DNA from 3 places in the Acetomicrobium thermoterrenum DSM 13490 genome. Region 1 is predicted to be linked to each of the others. Evidence: riboswitches for the same ligand, from Rfam matches in the RefSeq annotation. Region 1 holds a riboswitch; each other region holds the start of a gene.

Region 1 (4,739 bases):
GGGAACGCCCATAGTGTTAGTGCAGGGATACTTCGACGATTATACGGCCGAATGGTAATACAATTTTGCAACAATGTTGCGTTTTTTTAGAAGATATCTATACTTGACATGGATGCATCCCTAATCGCATGGCTAGATCAACCCGGGCATCCTAATATATTCCGTGGGAGGTATTTCTATGTCGCAAAGAATCAGACAATTGCTTGCAATCGTGATCGGAGCAACCCTTATTCTGTCCTTTAATGCCGTCAATGCCGCTCCGGCCGCCCAAGAAGACATAGTAGCCGTTGCCTCGAGCATTCATGAGTGTATCAAGGAGTTGGCGTCCGAATTCGAATCCGCAAAGATAGGAAGGGCCCCTAAAATAGTTGCCGGCGCCTCGGGCAAGCTCGCGTCTCAAATAATGGCAGGGGCTCCTTTTGGCTTATATCTATCCGCGAGTCCGGAATGGACTGAAAAGCTTCGAAAAGAAGGCTTTTTGTTCGATGTATTTCCCATGGCTTTATCTTTCCTTGTGGCATGGTGGGCGAAGGACGAGCCTATTTCTACCGAAGCTTTCAAGGAAAAGGATGTCCGCTTATCCATCGCCGACACTAAAGCTGCGCCCTTCGGCAAAGCCGCTGCACATTATCTGCAATCTCAGGGCATTTACGATGAGCTGTTAGAGGAAAAAAGACTTGTGATAACGGGCAATGTCGAACAGGCTGCGCTGGCCGTCAAAAGCGGAGGAGCAGATATAGGAATGTTCTCCTTATCGATAGCAAAAAAGCTGAACAAAGGAAGATATACCGTGCTGCCCGTGGAACCGTTGCAAAACAGCGGTGGCCTGGTCAAGGAAAGATATTCGGAGAACCTCAAGGCCTTCTGGGAATACATAAGATCCGAAAGGGCCAACGAAACATGGATCAAATGGGGTTTTGAGCCAGTGCAAGGGAAATGATTCCGTCTCTTTTCGTAAGCTTAAAGGTATTAGCGGCCGACATTCCCCTGCTACTTTTTTTAGGAACGTCGATTGGCTGGATCTTGGCAAAAAAGAACTTCAGGGGGAAGAACTTGGTTTACAACCTCATTATATTGCCGATCGCTCTTCCTCCTTCCGTTGTAGGTTTATACCTTCTCATGGCGCTGGGACGTATCCCGTATCTGAAAGAGGCAAATATACTTTTTTCCTTTACCGCTGCCGTCATAGCTCCTCTTTTTCCCGCCCTTCCGATAATGATACAGGCCGCTAAATCGGGTTTCAGCGCTGTAGACGAAAAGCTGGAAGCGGCAGCCCGCACTCTTGGCGACAGCGAATTCAAGGTGTTTCGGAGGGTGACCTTCCCCCTGGCTAAACCTTACATCATCGGAGGACTTGCCTTATCCTCCATGAGAGCCCTTGGGGAATTCGGCGTAACCTTAATGATAGCGGGGAACATACCCGGCAGAACCCAGACTTTGCCGCTTTTCATATACAGCAGCGTAGAATCCATGAGTTTTTTTGAGGCAAATATTGCTGCCATCTTGCTGACGGCATTGGGAATTGCCAGCCTATTGATTGTAAAGAGGATGGGAGGTAAGGCGTGAAAGATTGTTTAGAGGCTACATTCTTCAAAAGATTAGGCAATTTTAGTCTTGACGTTTCACTCGGACTCAAAGAGGAGATAGGAGTGCTCTTCGGCCCCAGCGGTGCCGGAAAGAGTCAAACCCTGAAAATACTGGCAGGCATAGTAAAGCCCGACAAAGGGCGCATAAACCTCATGGATCGCCTTTTATACGACTCTTCCTCTTCCGTCTTTATAAGGGCGGCAAAGAGAAAGATCGGGTTGGTATTTCAGGAGCTTGCCCTATTTCCCCATCTGACGGTCTTGGAAAATGTCGCATATGGCCTAAAGGGGCCGAATAGGTGGCGCTTAGCAAAAAGTTGGCTAGACGCCATGAGGCTCGAAGGATTTTACGACAGAATGCCCGATCAACTATCCGGTGGACAGAGGCAACGCGTTGCGCTGGCAAGGGCCTTGGCGCCAAAACCTGATCTTTTGCTCTTAGATGAACCCTTCAGCGCCCTCGAAGGACCGTTGCGTCGGGCGTTGAGAAGAGAGCTGAAAAAGCTTTTCGAAAGGGTCAAAACTCCAATTCTATACGTGACCCACGACATCGAGGACGTCTGCTCTCTGGCTAATAGGGTCTTTATCATGCGCGACGGATCGATAATGGCCGACCTCGAGGCAAGCAAGCTCTGGGACCCTTTAAGTCAGGCTAACATTTGGCATTCCCTGGGATGGGGAACTTTAATACGAGGCGAAATAGCAATAAATGACGGCTATCACTGGTTCACATGGCAAAAGGGGAGGTTGAGGCTCTCGCCCTCTAAAGAGTTGACCGCAGGTAAGGCGACGGTTTTCATCCCTCCCGACCAGATAAAACTCATTTATCCCAATCTTCCCGTGGATCATGAACTGCAACCTAACACACAGGAGGGAACGATAGTGGAGAAAATGGAGTTAAACGGATCCGTCAGACTCTATATCTTCGGAGCCGATGTAGAGTGGCATGCGGAGTACTCTAAAGATTCATACCTAACCCTAAACCTGCGGGAGGGGCATCCCATATTTTTCAGCATCAAACCGTCGAGCATAACGGTATTGACGGATGAGGAGGGTTGTTCTGCGAACTGATCGATAGCCCCTCGTGAAGTGCCTTAAGATACATGGCCCTTCTCAAATGCAAAGTTTGTGATAGAATGAAAACACAAGTCCCGGGGGAGTCGGGTAACCGACTGAGAGGAAGCTTTTGACAGCTTCGACCCTTAGAACCTGATCCGGGTCATGCCGGCGGAGGGAAGGTAAAAAATTTTGCAATATCAATTTAAAGTGCAGCCTTTCCCTGCATGCCGACTGATCCTAAAAGAGGAGGTCGGCAATTTTTGTTGAAGGTTTGCGGTATCACAAAGATCTATCCTAACCTGACGGTGTTCAGGAATATAAATTTTTCCACCGAACGCGGAAGCTTTGTCGTCTTTCTTGGCCCCTCGGGGTGCGGTAAAAGCACTCTATTCAGAGTCATAGCCGGGATAGAAGGAAGAGACAGCGGCCATATCGAATGGAAGGGCGAGAAGGTTAGCGATCTGAAGGACGAAGCCGCTATGATGCTGCAAAAGGACCTGCTTTTGCCTTGGTCCACCCTTTTGGATAACGTCTTGATCCCTGCAAAAGTCCTGGGCAAAGACCTTCAAAGGGAACGCAATAAGGCCATCGGCCTCCTGTCCCGTTTCGGCCTGTCGGGATTTGAAGATTACTTTCCCTATCAAGTCTCGGGAGGAATGCGCCAAAGGGCGGCACTGGTGAGAACTCTTCTCTTCGACAGAGAAATACTGCTCCTCGATGAGCCTCTATCTGCCCTGGATGCCCTCACCAGGAGGTTGCTGCAGAAAGAAATCCTTCGCATCCAGCTAGAGTTTGAAAAGACCGTCCTGATGATTACTCACGACATCAAAGAGGCCCTCCTCCTCGCCGACAGGATATTTTTGCTGTCTCATCTGCCCACAGGAATCATCAAAGAAATAGACATGAGAGATATGCCTAAACCCAGGCAAAGCCTGGGGCCAAAGTTGGCCGCTATGGAAGAGGAAATATTCTCCATACTGAGAGGTGAGCTGGTAGATGCATAGGAAGGCTCCCTTTCTTTTGATGACCTCCATCTTGGTCATATGGGAACTTGTGGTACGCCTTCTCGACGTACCCAAATTCATACTTCCCCCTCCCACAATCGTCCTACAGACAACTTTATTGCAGACTCCTCTTTTAGCCGGCCATGCCCTCGTAACAGCCCTGGAGATTGGCCTGGGCTTATGTTTAAGCCTTGCCATCTCACTGCCGCTTTCGATAATCATGTTCAAACATCCCTCCATAGATGCCGCCTTAACGCCATTCCTGGTCGCCTCTCAGGCGATCCCCGTGTTTGCCGTGGCACCTCTTTTGGTCGTTTGGTTCGGTTATGGTCTTTTGAGCAAAATAGTCATGGCAACGATAGTGATCTTTTTCCCCCTTACGGTCTCCACATATTCTGGCTTTAAACAGGTCGATTCCGATCTGGAGATCATCTTCGACCTCCTCGATGCCCCCTTCCGAAAAAAGATGAGGCTTCTCTACTGGCCCGCTGCTCTGCCGTCCTTTTTTTCAGGACTTAAGGTTGCAGTGGCAGTGGCCACCATCGGAGCGGTTCTGGGAGAATGGGTGGGAGCTCAAAGGGGGTTAGGATATTTGATGATTCAAATGAACGCAAGGTTGCGGACCGATATGCTTTTCGCCGCACTGGTTTGGCTAAGTTTAATGGGCATGGGGCTTTGGCTGTTGGTCAGCAGATTGGAGAAACGCTTTCTCTTCTGGCTCAACAACAAGGAATGACTGATTCGAGACATAAGCTCCATTGGGTAACTGTAAATACATAATTATTCATGAATAGGAGGTTGTAAAAATGAAACGGATGTGTTTGACATTTTTGTTGATCCTGGCTCTTGCGGTCCCGGCGATGGGAAAGGAAATTACCCTGATCCTGGACTGGTTTCCCAACGTGGACCACATTCCGCTATATGTCGCACAACAGAAAGGATATTTCGACGAAGAGGGCTTAGAGGTAAAGATAATACCCCCATCCGAAAGCGCCGATGCTCTCAAGCTTGCAGCAGCAGGCAGAGCGGAATTGGGCATAAGCTACGAACCGCAGGCATTGGTAGCTGCATCGGAGGGAATACCCCTGCT
Region 2 (4,637 bases), on a different contig from region 1:
TATTTCGGAGACGGCCGGAGCAAGTTTCGTCGCCAGGACGACCGTCTATCATGCGACAACGATAGAAAAATATATCGGAATGGCCCTTTCTCACGAAGGTTTTTCCCTGGTGGAAGTGATATCTCCCTGTCCGACCTATTTTGGAAGGTATAACAAGCTCTCCAAAGCGCCGCAAATGCTGAAGTGGCTGAAGGAACAGTCGATACCCATAGAGCGCGTAAAGGACTTATCCGAAGAAGACCTTAAGGAAAAGTTCGTCACCGGAGTATTTGTCGATAAAAAAGGACATTCCTTCCTGTCCCGCTACAGGGAAATACAGTCTCGGGCAAGGAACGAGCTTGAAAGCGAGTGATCGTCCATGAAATACGAAGTTATTTTTGCGGGAATTGGTGGTCAAGGAGTGATTTTAGCCGGTACTTTGCTTGGCGAGGCTGCCGTAGCTTCCGGGCTGAAGGCCTCTCAGACGCAGGCTTACGGAGTATCGGCCAGGGGAGGCTTTACAAAGACGGACGTTGTTATGTCTGATAACGAGATCCTATACCCTTATGCCTTAAGCCCCGATATCGTCGTCGTTTTGGCCGAGGAAGCCCTGGTTCGGAATCTTGATATAGAAAACAAAAACTGCAAAGTGGTTTACGATTCCGGCTTGATTGACGCGTCAAAATACAAGCTGGATTCGAGATTTGTCGGATTTCCCATAACGAAGACTGCCATCGAAATGGGTTCTTCCAGGAGCGCGAACGTGCTTTCCCTGGGGATAGTTGCCAGCTGCTTGAAGGCGATTTCGACTGAGGCGTTGTTTCAAACCTTGGCCGAGGCTTTCTCGCCAAAAATACGGGATATAAACGCTAAGATTCTACAAAAAGGCATTGATGTTGGAAATGAGTTAATTTCTAGCCGTTAGCTTTATGAAGAGGCATTTCAGGGAAAGCTGTTTTTCTCTATTGTTCTTGCTGTAATAAGCTCTTTGTTCATTGTGTGTCGATAAGCCTTTGGACATCTTTGACAACATCCATTGACTTTGCTTTTGATTATGCCTTTGTGATCCCTGTTATGCCTCTTCGACACTTTTGTTTCTGATGCGTTAGATTAAAACTCCTTCCATGGCCTCTCCGAGTCCTGTTGATACCTCTGCCAAAACTTCGGGTTTTTTAAAGTTTGCGACGGCTTTTACTATCGCTTTTGCCCTTATCGAAGGATTCTCCGACTTGAAGATGCCACTTCCGACGAAGACGCCATCACAGCCCAGTTGCATCATCAAAGCGGCATCGGCAGGAGTGGCGATTCCGCCAGCTGCGAAGTTGACGACGGGAAGCCCTCCTGTTGCGCGACACGTTTCCAGCAATTCCAAGGGAACGCGCAGCTCACCGGCGAGGGTTGGCAGGTCCTCTTCGTTTGCCGATAAAAGCTTCTTCAATTGGGCATAGATTGTTCTGACATGCCTTACTGCCTCTATTACGTTGCCCGTGCCGGCTTCCCCCTTGGTTCGGATCATGGTTGCACCTTCGGCAATTCGACGCAGGGCCTCTCCCAGGTCGCGGGCACCGCAAACAAAAGGAGTTTTAAATTCTCTCTTGTTTATGTGATGTTCGTCGTCGGCAGGTGTTAAGACCTCACTTTCGTCTATGAAGTCTACTCCAAGTGCTTCTAGGATCTGCGCCTCGACGAAATGTCCTATGCGCACTTTGGCCATAACCGGTATGGAAACGGCATTTTTTATCTCCAATATCTTTGTAGGGTCGGCCATTCGAGCCACCTTGCCCTCCTTTCGCAAATCTGCAGGCACCTTTTCTAGGGCCATAACGGCCACGGCACCCACATCCTCCGCTATTTTGGCCTGCTCGCTGTTTGTCACGTCCATGATGACTCCTCCGACGAATTGCTTTGCCAGATTTTCTTTGTCGGTGAAGTTGATTTGGTTTTTCACTGCAAGTTCCCCCTTTTTTAGTTTTTCACTTTTATGTTAAGGGGGAGCTATATCTTTGGTTAGTGCCAAATCATGAGAGTTTATATCCTATTTTGGACCCTACCAGAAACATGTGCAGAGTCGTGTTTTTTGGACTGATCGATGTCGCATAATGAACTTATAATAATATGTAAATGGTTATAGCGATTTTTCCCGTTGTTCCATAAACTTTTTTATGAGAATATGTTATATTTGTAAAAGCCAGGGGGCGCTCATGTGCGTGAGCTGAGAGAGAACCCCTAGAACCTGATCCAGGTAATGCTGGCGGAGGGAATGGCGGACAAAAGAAGAACTTTTGTGATGTCCTTTCCCTTCCCATAAAAAATAGCGGGAGGGATTTTTAATTGAGTACGCAACTTGAAATGGCAATGGCTGGCATCATAAGTGGGGAAATGCGGAAAGTTGCAGACGATGAAGGCCTTGCGCCAGAAACTATTCGCGATTTGGTGGCCCATGGCAAAGTCGTTATTCCCAAGAATGTCAACCACGATATAAGAAGGATCAAGGGCATAGGGAAAGGTCTTTCCACCAAGGTGAACACCAATTTGGGTACCAGCGACGAATGCTGCGACCTTGAGCTTGAAGGTCGTAAGCTGAATGCTGCCCTCGATGCCGGTACGGATTCCATCATGGATCTGTCGACTGGAGGCGACCTTGATTCAGCAAGGGCGTTCTTTTTGGAAAAATCGCCCATAATGGTGGGTGCTGTTCCAATTTATGCCGTGGCGAGTGAATTGGCAAGGGAGGACAGACCTCTGGAGGACCTTAGCGTCGAGAGGTTGTTTTCCTCTATTGAAAAACAGTGTCGTCAAGGTGTCGATTATATAACAGTACATTGCGGAGTCAACAGACAGTCGGTGGAGTTTTTGCGAGGTGCAGAGCGCATCATGCCTTGCGTGAGCAGAGGAGGTTCAATCCTGTTGTATTGGATGGAAAAAACGAGACAGGAAAACCCTCTTTACGAATACTTCGATGATTTGCTTCAGATAGCCAAACGTTACGATGTGGTATTAAGTCTGGGAGACGGATTTAGGCCGGGAGCCATAGCGGATGCCATAGACGAACCCCAATTGGCGGAGCTGATGGTCTTAGCTCATTTAGCGAGGAGGGCTAACGATTGGGGAGTGCAAGCCATGATAGAAGGTCCGGGACATGTGCCGATAGAGCACATAAAACCTCATGTAGAGCTTGAAAAACGTCTCACTGACGAGGCGCCTTTTTACGTTTTAGGGCCTCTTCCTACCGATATAGCAGCCGGATATGATCACATTTCCGGAGCGATAGGCGGAGCAATAGCTGCATCGGCGGGAGCCGATTTTCTATGCGACGTGACTCCGGCGGAGCACCTCGGTCTTCCCGATGAAAATGACATATATCTCGGAGTGATCGCCTCGAAATTGGCAGCTCACGTTGGTGACCTTGCTAAAGACGTTAAAGGTGCTCGTGACCAGGACAGAAGGATATCGTTGGCGAGACGAAATTTGGATTGGGAATCGATGATCGCCGAGGCTTTGGATCCGGAATTGGTCCGAATTAAATCACACCTTGCAAGCGACAGGGAAGCTTGCACCATGTGCGGAAAACTTTGTGCTGTTAAATTGAGCAGGCAGGTTTTGCCGTCGAGGGAATAAAAAAAGGGGCGTTCACGCCCCTTTTTTATTTTAACGACAACAGCCGCTCGGTGAGGTTTTCTCGATGATGGCCCTGCAAAACTGGGGAAGGTCGTTAGGTGTTCTGCTGCTTATGAGGTTTCCGTCCACTACTGCTGCCTCATCTACCCAATTCACGCCGGCGTTCACCATGTCGTCTTTTATCGCTCCGACTGACGTGGCTTTCTTTCCTTTGAGTATTCCAGCCGAAATAGGAACCCAACCGGCATGACAGATGAAAGCCACGACTTTGTTGGCTTCATTTAGCTTTCTTACGATATCGAGAGCCTTTTGATATCTCCTGATCTTGTCGGGGGCATATCCGCCCGGTATGACTATGCCGTCGAAGTCGTCGGGATTGACTTCCTCGAAAGACACATCGCTTTTACAGGGATAACCGTGTTTGCCCCTGTACAACTTTCCCTTTTCAGGACCCGCAACTACTGCTTCGGCGCCTTCTTCTATCAATCTGATTTTGGGATACCAAAGCTCCAGATCTTCGTATTCTTCATCTACGAAGAAGAGAAAACGTTTTCCCGTCAGTTTCGACATACGCTCCACCTCCTGACAAATGTTTGGCAATACTTATTTTATTTGATCTGCCAAACTTTTGCAAGGTCTGGCGTGTCTATAGCATCAATCTTCCTTCCAATTCACCCCTAAGTTCGTCGTAGCGTTTTTTCACGAAATCCATATGGCCTCTTTCCATTTTAGCCAGGTCATTGAACATTGCCTTGGTCTCTTGGGAATCCACTTCCTCTACCAGTTTTTCGTAAAATTCTGCTGCTCGCATCTCTGAAAGGTAGGCCGTAGATATTAGCCGCAATAAGGAATAGTAGTCTTTAAATTCGTCGGCCTGCACGCGCAGGGCAGGATCAACCGTTACATTTGGATCCGGAGTAAAGGGTTCGCCAAATAACTCCTGATAGTATTTCGATAGCGTCTTTTTGTGCGTATCTTCCCAGTCGGCAAGTTCCGATATTTCCTTTTTCAAGGCCGGTGTCCTGGCATTTTCTGCCCAT
Region 3 (4,637 bases), on a different contig from region 1:
TCAGGGGTTCACCGTCATAACGATTTGCCCCAAGGACCGGAATTTCGTCGGGAACGGCTTTTCGCACTTCACCGATTATCTGACCCATGTTCATCTCAGGAACGATTATCCCTCGCTTGCCCTTGGAAATTTCGCTAATGTATTCTGCAGGGAAAGGCCATACCGTCTGAAGCTGTAGTACGCCTACGCTCAGTCCTTCCTCTTTCGCCTCTATCGCAGCCTGCCTGGCCGCCCTGACGGCTCCGCCGAAACAGATCACCAGATATTCGCACTTCGTTACGTCAAATTCTCTGTACATTATGATATCATCTTTATTTTTCTCTATTTTGTCGTAAAGCCTCTTGACCAGTTTCCTCGCCTCCTGAGGAGAACTTGTGGGCAAGCCCTTTTCGTTATGGGTCGAGGAATGATATCTGGTTAAATAATCGCTGCCCGGCGTGACCATGGGAGGCACCAGATCGTCGTCGGCTTTGTATGGCAAATATTCTTCAAGCCCTTCAGGGGGTCTCTTTCTGTTCACGATCTCGACTTCATCCCTTAAACGGAGAACGCAGTTTTCGCGCAAGTGACCTACCGTTTCGTCGGCCATGAAAAGGACGGGGCATCTGTACTTTTCAGCCATATTAAAGGCTTGAACCATGAGATCGAAGCACTCCTGCACAGTGGCAGGAGAGAGGGCGATCACGGAGTGATCCCCATGGCGTCCCCAGCGGGCCTGCATGATGTCTGCCTGAGCTGGGCGGGTGGCCAATCCTGTGCTTGGGCCTGACCTTTGGACATTGACTATCACACAGGGAACCTCTGCCATGATGGCCAGGCCAATGTTTTCTTGCATCAAGGAAAAACCTGGTCCCGATGTGGCTGTAAAGGCCTTGGCCCCTCCAATGGATGCACCTATTATGGCAGCAATGCTTGCGATTTCATCTTCCATTTGAAGATAGCAACCCCCTATCTGAGGGAGCTTTCTGGATGCCCTTTCGGCCACCTCTGACGAAGGGGTTATGGGATATCCGGCAAAAAATGTCGCCCCCGCCAGGAGTGCACCCTCCACTATGGCCTCATTGCCCAACATGAATTTAACTTTTTTCTTCACTATCATGACACTCCTTCGGTATTACCTCAATGGCAAAGTCGGGGCAGCGCAATTCGCAAGTTCCGCAACCTATACATTCGTCAATCCTCTCCGGGATTGGATGTCCGAGCTCGTCGCCTTCAAAGACTTTCTTGGGGCAAAATTCTATGCAAATTTCGCATCCCTTGCATCGTTCCCTTCTTATCCTAATTATGAATTTCTTGCCCTCAGCTATTTCAATCTCGCCTTCATGGGAATGCATACTTTACCCCCCCTCTCAGACATCGACGGATTTTATGACCAGGAGATCAACAAAGCATCCAGGTTTAGGTACTCATCCTTTCTTTGGCTTTTTCGAGCAATTTCGTGTAGTTTACTACCGCTCTGACATGCTTGCCGTAACTGACAATCCCATTTTTATCGCTAATTTCAAAATCGAAGGTCAATCTGTTGCCGTCTATCTCCTTCAAGACAACTTTGTAAGAGACTTCGGCTCCCATCATAGTAGGTTCTTCATGAGTTATCTCGGTGTGATAGCCTACGGATATGAACCCCTGAGGCAGCGACTGGTCAACCATTTCCGTAGCCATTCTAACGACCATATTTATACATGCAGAAGTCGATAAGAACTGTTCAAGGTAAAGCGACGAATTGCCGACGGTATCATCGACTGAAACAGTCTTCTTAATAGCCCTTTCCGAACCAAGGGAAACCAATTGAGAAATATCCAACATCTACAACACCTCCTGAACCGTTTATTTAGTCTCAATTTACCACAATATCACTTGTCTTCCAATTGATCAGACCGCCAGGAAAAAAGTCGCGAGCAAAACCTAGGGCCAATCAAATTCGCTCGCGACCAAAAAATTGAGGCGTAAGAAAACTTGCTAAATTTTACTTAAAATCTCCCTCGCGGCCTTCACGCCCGAAAGCAGCATCCCCCCAAAGATAGGCCCCATCCTGGGACCTCCGAAGGTGGCATTGGCTGCCATTCCGGCCACGTAAAGACCCGGGAATACCTCGCGGGTGTTTACTATTGTCAACTTTTCTGCCCTGTCGGGCGACATAAACTTCTCGCCTTCAATGTTGCCAGTCGCCGTAAAAAGCCTGCCCGGCATCTTGCGCGCCACTACTCTTACCACTTCGGTGTCGTGTCCCGTAGCGTCTATCACATATTTGCAATGAATCGACAGTGGATCAACGTGAAGACCTGCCATCTCCACAGCCGTCCAATTTACAACGAGCCCATTTATCCTCTCCTCATCGTCCACCACTACGTCCTCCACGCTAAGGGCATTAAATATCGTCGCTCCTGCCTTCACGGCCTTACTCGTCAATGTGCTCACGGCCTCAACGGAATCGGCAGTGTAATATCCCTCGACCTCATAGGGGCGTACATTGACGCCCACCCCTTCCAAGATTTCTTTGGCTTCATGCTGTATCACTATCTCATTAAAAAGCATTCCACCTCCCCACATTCCGCCGCCAACGCTTAGCTTGCGTTCGTAAAGAGCCACCTTCTTGCCGGCCTTGGCCAATTCAAGAGCTGCCACCAGCCCAGAAGGACCTCCGCCAACTATGGCAACATCGAGCTCTAAACAATTCATTAGTTTCTTGAAGTACCCTTCGACTATGGCTTTTGTTATAACCAGCTCATCGAGCTTCACCTTTAAGCACCTCCTATAGATTTAATCTTCCATAATAAAAAGCCGCCCCTGGGCGGCTTTTTAGGTTTACATCTAGATTTTCGGTTGATTTAAATTTTTCGGCTCGCCCTTCCTCCGCCAGCATTACCTGGGTCAGGTCTAGGGGTATGCTCTCAGCCCCGCCATCGCGAAGCACCCCCGGCGATATATTTTTCCTGTATAAAATATACTACTACCTTCTCTCTAGTTAGTCAAACAAATCACATATTTTGAAAGGACTTTAATCAAATGACATACTCCAAAACAAGCCATAAATCCGCTCTTCTTAAAATGGGTTATTGGTCGGCATTTTCGTAGCCCTGATCAATGGGGAGGTTTTTGCCTCTGGCAGCAGTCGTGGAAAGTTGGTCGCAACGTTCGTTCTCCACATTTCCGTCATGTCCTCTGACCCAGAGGAATTCCACTTCATGTTTTTCGCATAACCGGAGCAGCTGTTCCCACAGATCGACATTCAAAGCCCTTTCCTTTTTATTTCGCATCCATCCATTGGCCTTCCACCTCTTTACCCACCCCTTATTCATAGCGTCGGCGAGATACCTCGAATCAGTATAAAGCTTGACCTTACACCTGCACTTTAGGGCGCTCAATCCCGCTATAGCTGCATATATCTCCATTCTGTTGTTCGTCGTAAGCCTGAATCCTCCCGATATTTCCTTTCTATGGCCGTTGTAAAGCAAGACTACACCATATCCTCCAGGGCCGGGATTGCCTAAACAGGCACCGTCGGTGTAAATGGTCACCTCTTTCAATTCCTCTCTCTTTTCCTTTTCCTCGAAAGTCATCATCTCCCGCCTTTCGCATTTCATAATCAGAAGGGCCTTCCACTAAAAAAGCGAAACAAAGTCTACGATTCCATTTAGTTTCCTTCAGTCAGATCCATAGGGCAAATATGCAAATATCCCCCGCCAATTGAACTCGCGGGGGATATTCTATAAAATATACGCCCTCTTCGGACTTAATCTCTATGGCTCCGGCGGCAGGACTCGAACCTGCAACCTAGTGGTTAACAGCCACCCGCTCTGCCGGTTGAGCTACGCCGGAGTATGCTTTTTATCTGGAGGCGGCACCCGGATTCGAACCGGGGTATAAGGGATTTGCAGTCCCCTGCCTTACCACTTGGCTATGCCGCCGAGATCTCTGGAGCGGAAGACGGGATTTGAACCCGCGGCCCCCACCTTGGCAAGGTGGTGCTCTACCCCTGAGCTACTTCCGCATTCTCCTACCTTACCTCTTGCCTTCTATTCTTTCTTTCAATGGTGGCGAGACCCAGAATCGAACTGGGGACACGCGGATTTTCAGTCCGCTGCTCTACCTACTGAGCTATCTCGCCTCTCGCCACCTGGTCAAAATATGGCGGGGCTGACGGGACTTGAACCCGCGGCCTCTGACGTGACAGGCCAGCGCTCTAACCGGCTGAGCTACAGCCCCGCATATTGCTGCCTCATGGTGGGCGGAATAGGGTTCGAACCTATGACCCCCTGCGTGTAAGGCAGGTGCTCTTCCGCTGAGCTATCCGCCCTCAGCGCGTATTAGTATAACCGTGACCCGGCAATTCTGTCAATCTCATTGGGACGGCAGACCGCGTCAAGTTTTTGTAGGATTTTTAGGAACCACTCCCCATGTGTCCTAAAGGGCAACGTCTTTTAGGTTAGGTAAAAATCAAACCCGCCATGACATATGCCCCTTAAGGTCGTGTATAAGGGCGTTACCTTTCCCGTTTTCAGTACCGTTATGCATCCAAGCTCACTTATAACGGGACCTAAGATCTCCTCCAGGTTCAAGGTGAATTTGTGTCTTTTGTCCGCATTCTCACCTTTTTGGTCTTTTTTCTTTATCTGTTCTGACGTCACCTTGCCACC

What was found. Region 1 has a riboswitch for thiamine pyrophosphate ahead of BLU12_RS08975 (ABC transporter ATP-binding protein). Riboswitches for the same ligand answer to the same signal wherever they lie in the genome.
Region 2: another riboswitch for thiamine pyrophosphate. It lies ahead of thiC (phosphomethylpyrimidine synthase ThiC); the one in region 1 lies ahead of BLU12_RS08975 (ABC transporter ATP-binding protein).
Region 3: another riboswitch for thiamine pyrophosphate. It lies ahead of BLU12_RS09510 (sulfide-dependent adenosine diphosphate thiazole synthase); the one in region 1 lies ahead of BLU12_RS08975 (ABC transporter ATP-binding protein).

Annotation. Positions count from the first base shown of each region.
Region 1 covers NZ_FNPD01000012.1:29,525-34,263, forward strand. The annotation lists gene BLU12_RS08955 (coenzyme F420-0:L-glutamate ligase) at 1-58, shown strand, start outside; gene modA (molybdate ABC transporter substrate-binding protein) at 179-940, shown strand; gene modB (molybdate ABC transporter permease subunit) at 937-1,566, shown strand; gene BLU12_RS08970 (ABC transporter ATP-binding protein) at 1,563-2,657, shown strand; TPP riboswitch at 2,730-2,839, shown strand; gene BLU12_RS08975 (ABC transporter ATP-binding protein) at 2,906-3,649, shown strand; gene BLU12_RS08980 (ABC transporter permease) at 3,642-4,385, shown strand; gene BLU12_RS08985 (ABC transporter substrate-binding protein) at 4,456-4,739, shown strand, end outside.
Region 2 covers NZ_FNPD01000014.1:23,317-27,953, reverse strand. The annotation lists gene BLU12_RS09490 (thiamine pyrophosphate-dependent enzyme) at 1-352, shown strand, start outside; gene BLU12_RS09485 (2-oxoacid:acceptor oxidoreductase family protein) at 359-904, shown strand; gene pdxS (pyridoxal 5'-phosphate synthase lyase subunit PdxS) at 1,085-1,861, opposite strand; TPP riboswitch at 2,161-2,257, shown strand; gene thiC (phosphomethylpyrimidine synthase ThiC) at 2,311-3,597, shown strand; gene BLU12_RS09470 (type 1 glutamine amidotransferase domain-containing protein) at 3,628-4,167, opposite strand; gene BLU12_RS09465 (ferritin family protein) at 4,244-4,637, opposite strand, start outside.
Region 3 covers NZ_FNPD01000014.1:28,488-33,124, forward strand. The annotation lists gene BLU12_RS09495 (2-oxoacid:acceptor oxidoreductase subunit alpha) at 1-1,099, opposite strand, end outside; gene BLU12_RS09500 (4Fe-4S dicluster domain-containing protein) at 1,077-1,334, opposite strand; gene BLU12_RS09505 (thioesterase family protein) at 1,399-1,806, opposite strand; gene BLU12_RS09510 (sulfide-dependent adenosine diphosphate thiazole synthase) at 1,960-2,739, opposite strand; TPP riboswitch at 2,831-2,928, opposite strand; gene rnhA (ribonuclease HI) at 3,054-3,584, opposite strand; tRNA gene BLU12_RS09520 (tRNA-Asn) at 3,744-3,819, opposite strand; tRNA gene BLU12_RS09525 (tRNA-Cys) at 3,834-3,908, opposite strand; tRNA gene BLU12_RS09530 (tRNA-Gly) at 3,917-3,991, opposite strand; tRNA gene BLU12_RS09535 (tRNA-Phe) at 4,033-4,108, opposite strand; tRNA gene BLU12_RS09540 (tRNA-Asp) at 4,130-4,206, opposite strand; tRNA gene BLU12_RS09545 (tRNA-Val) at 4,223-4,297, opposite strand; partial or broken gene BLU12_RS09550 (ISLre2 family transposase) at 4,422-4,637, opposite strand, start outside.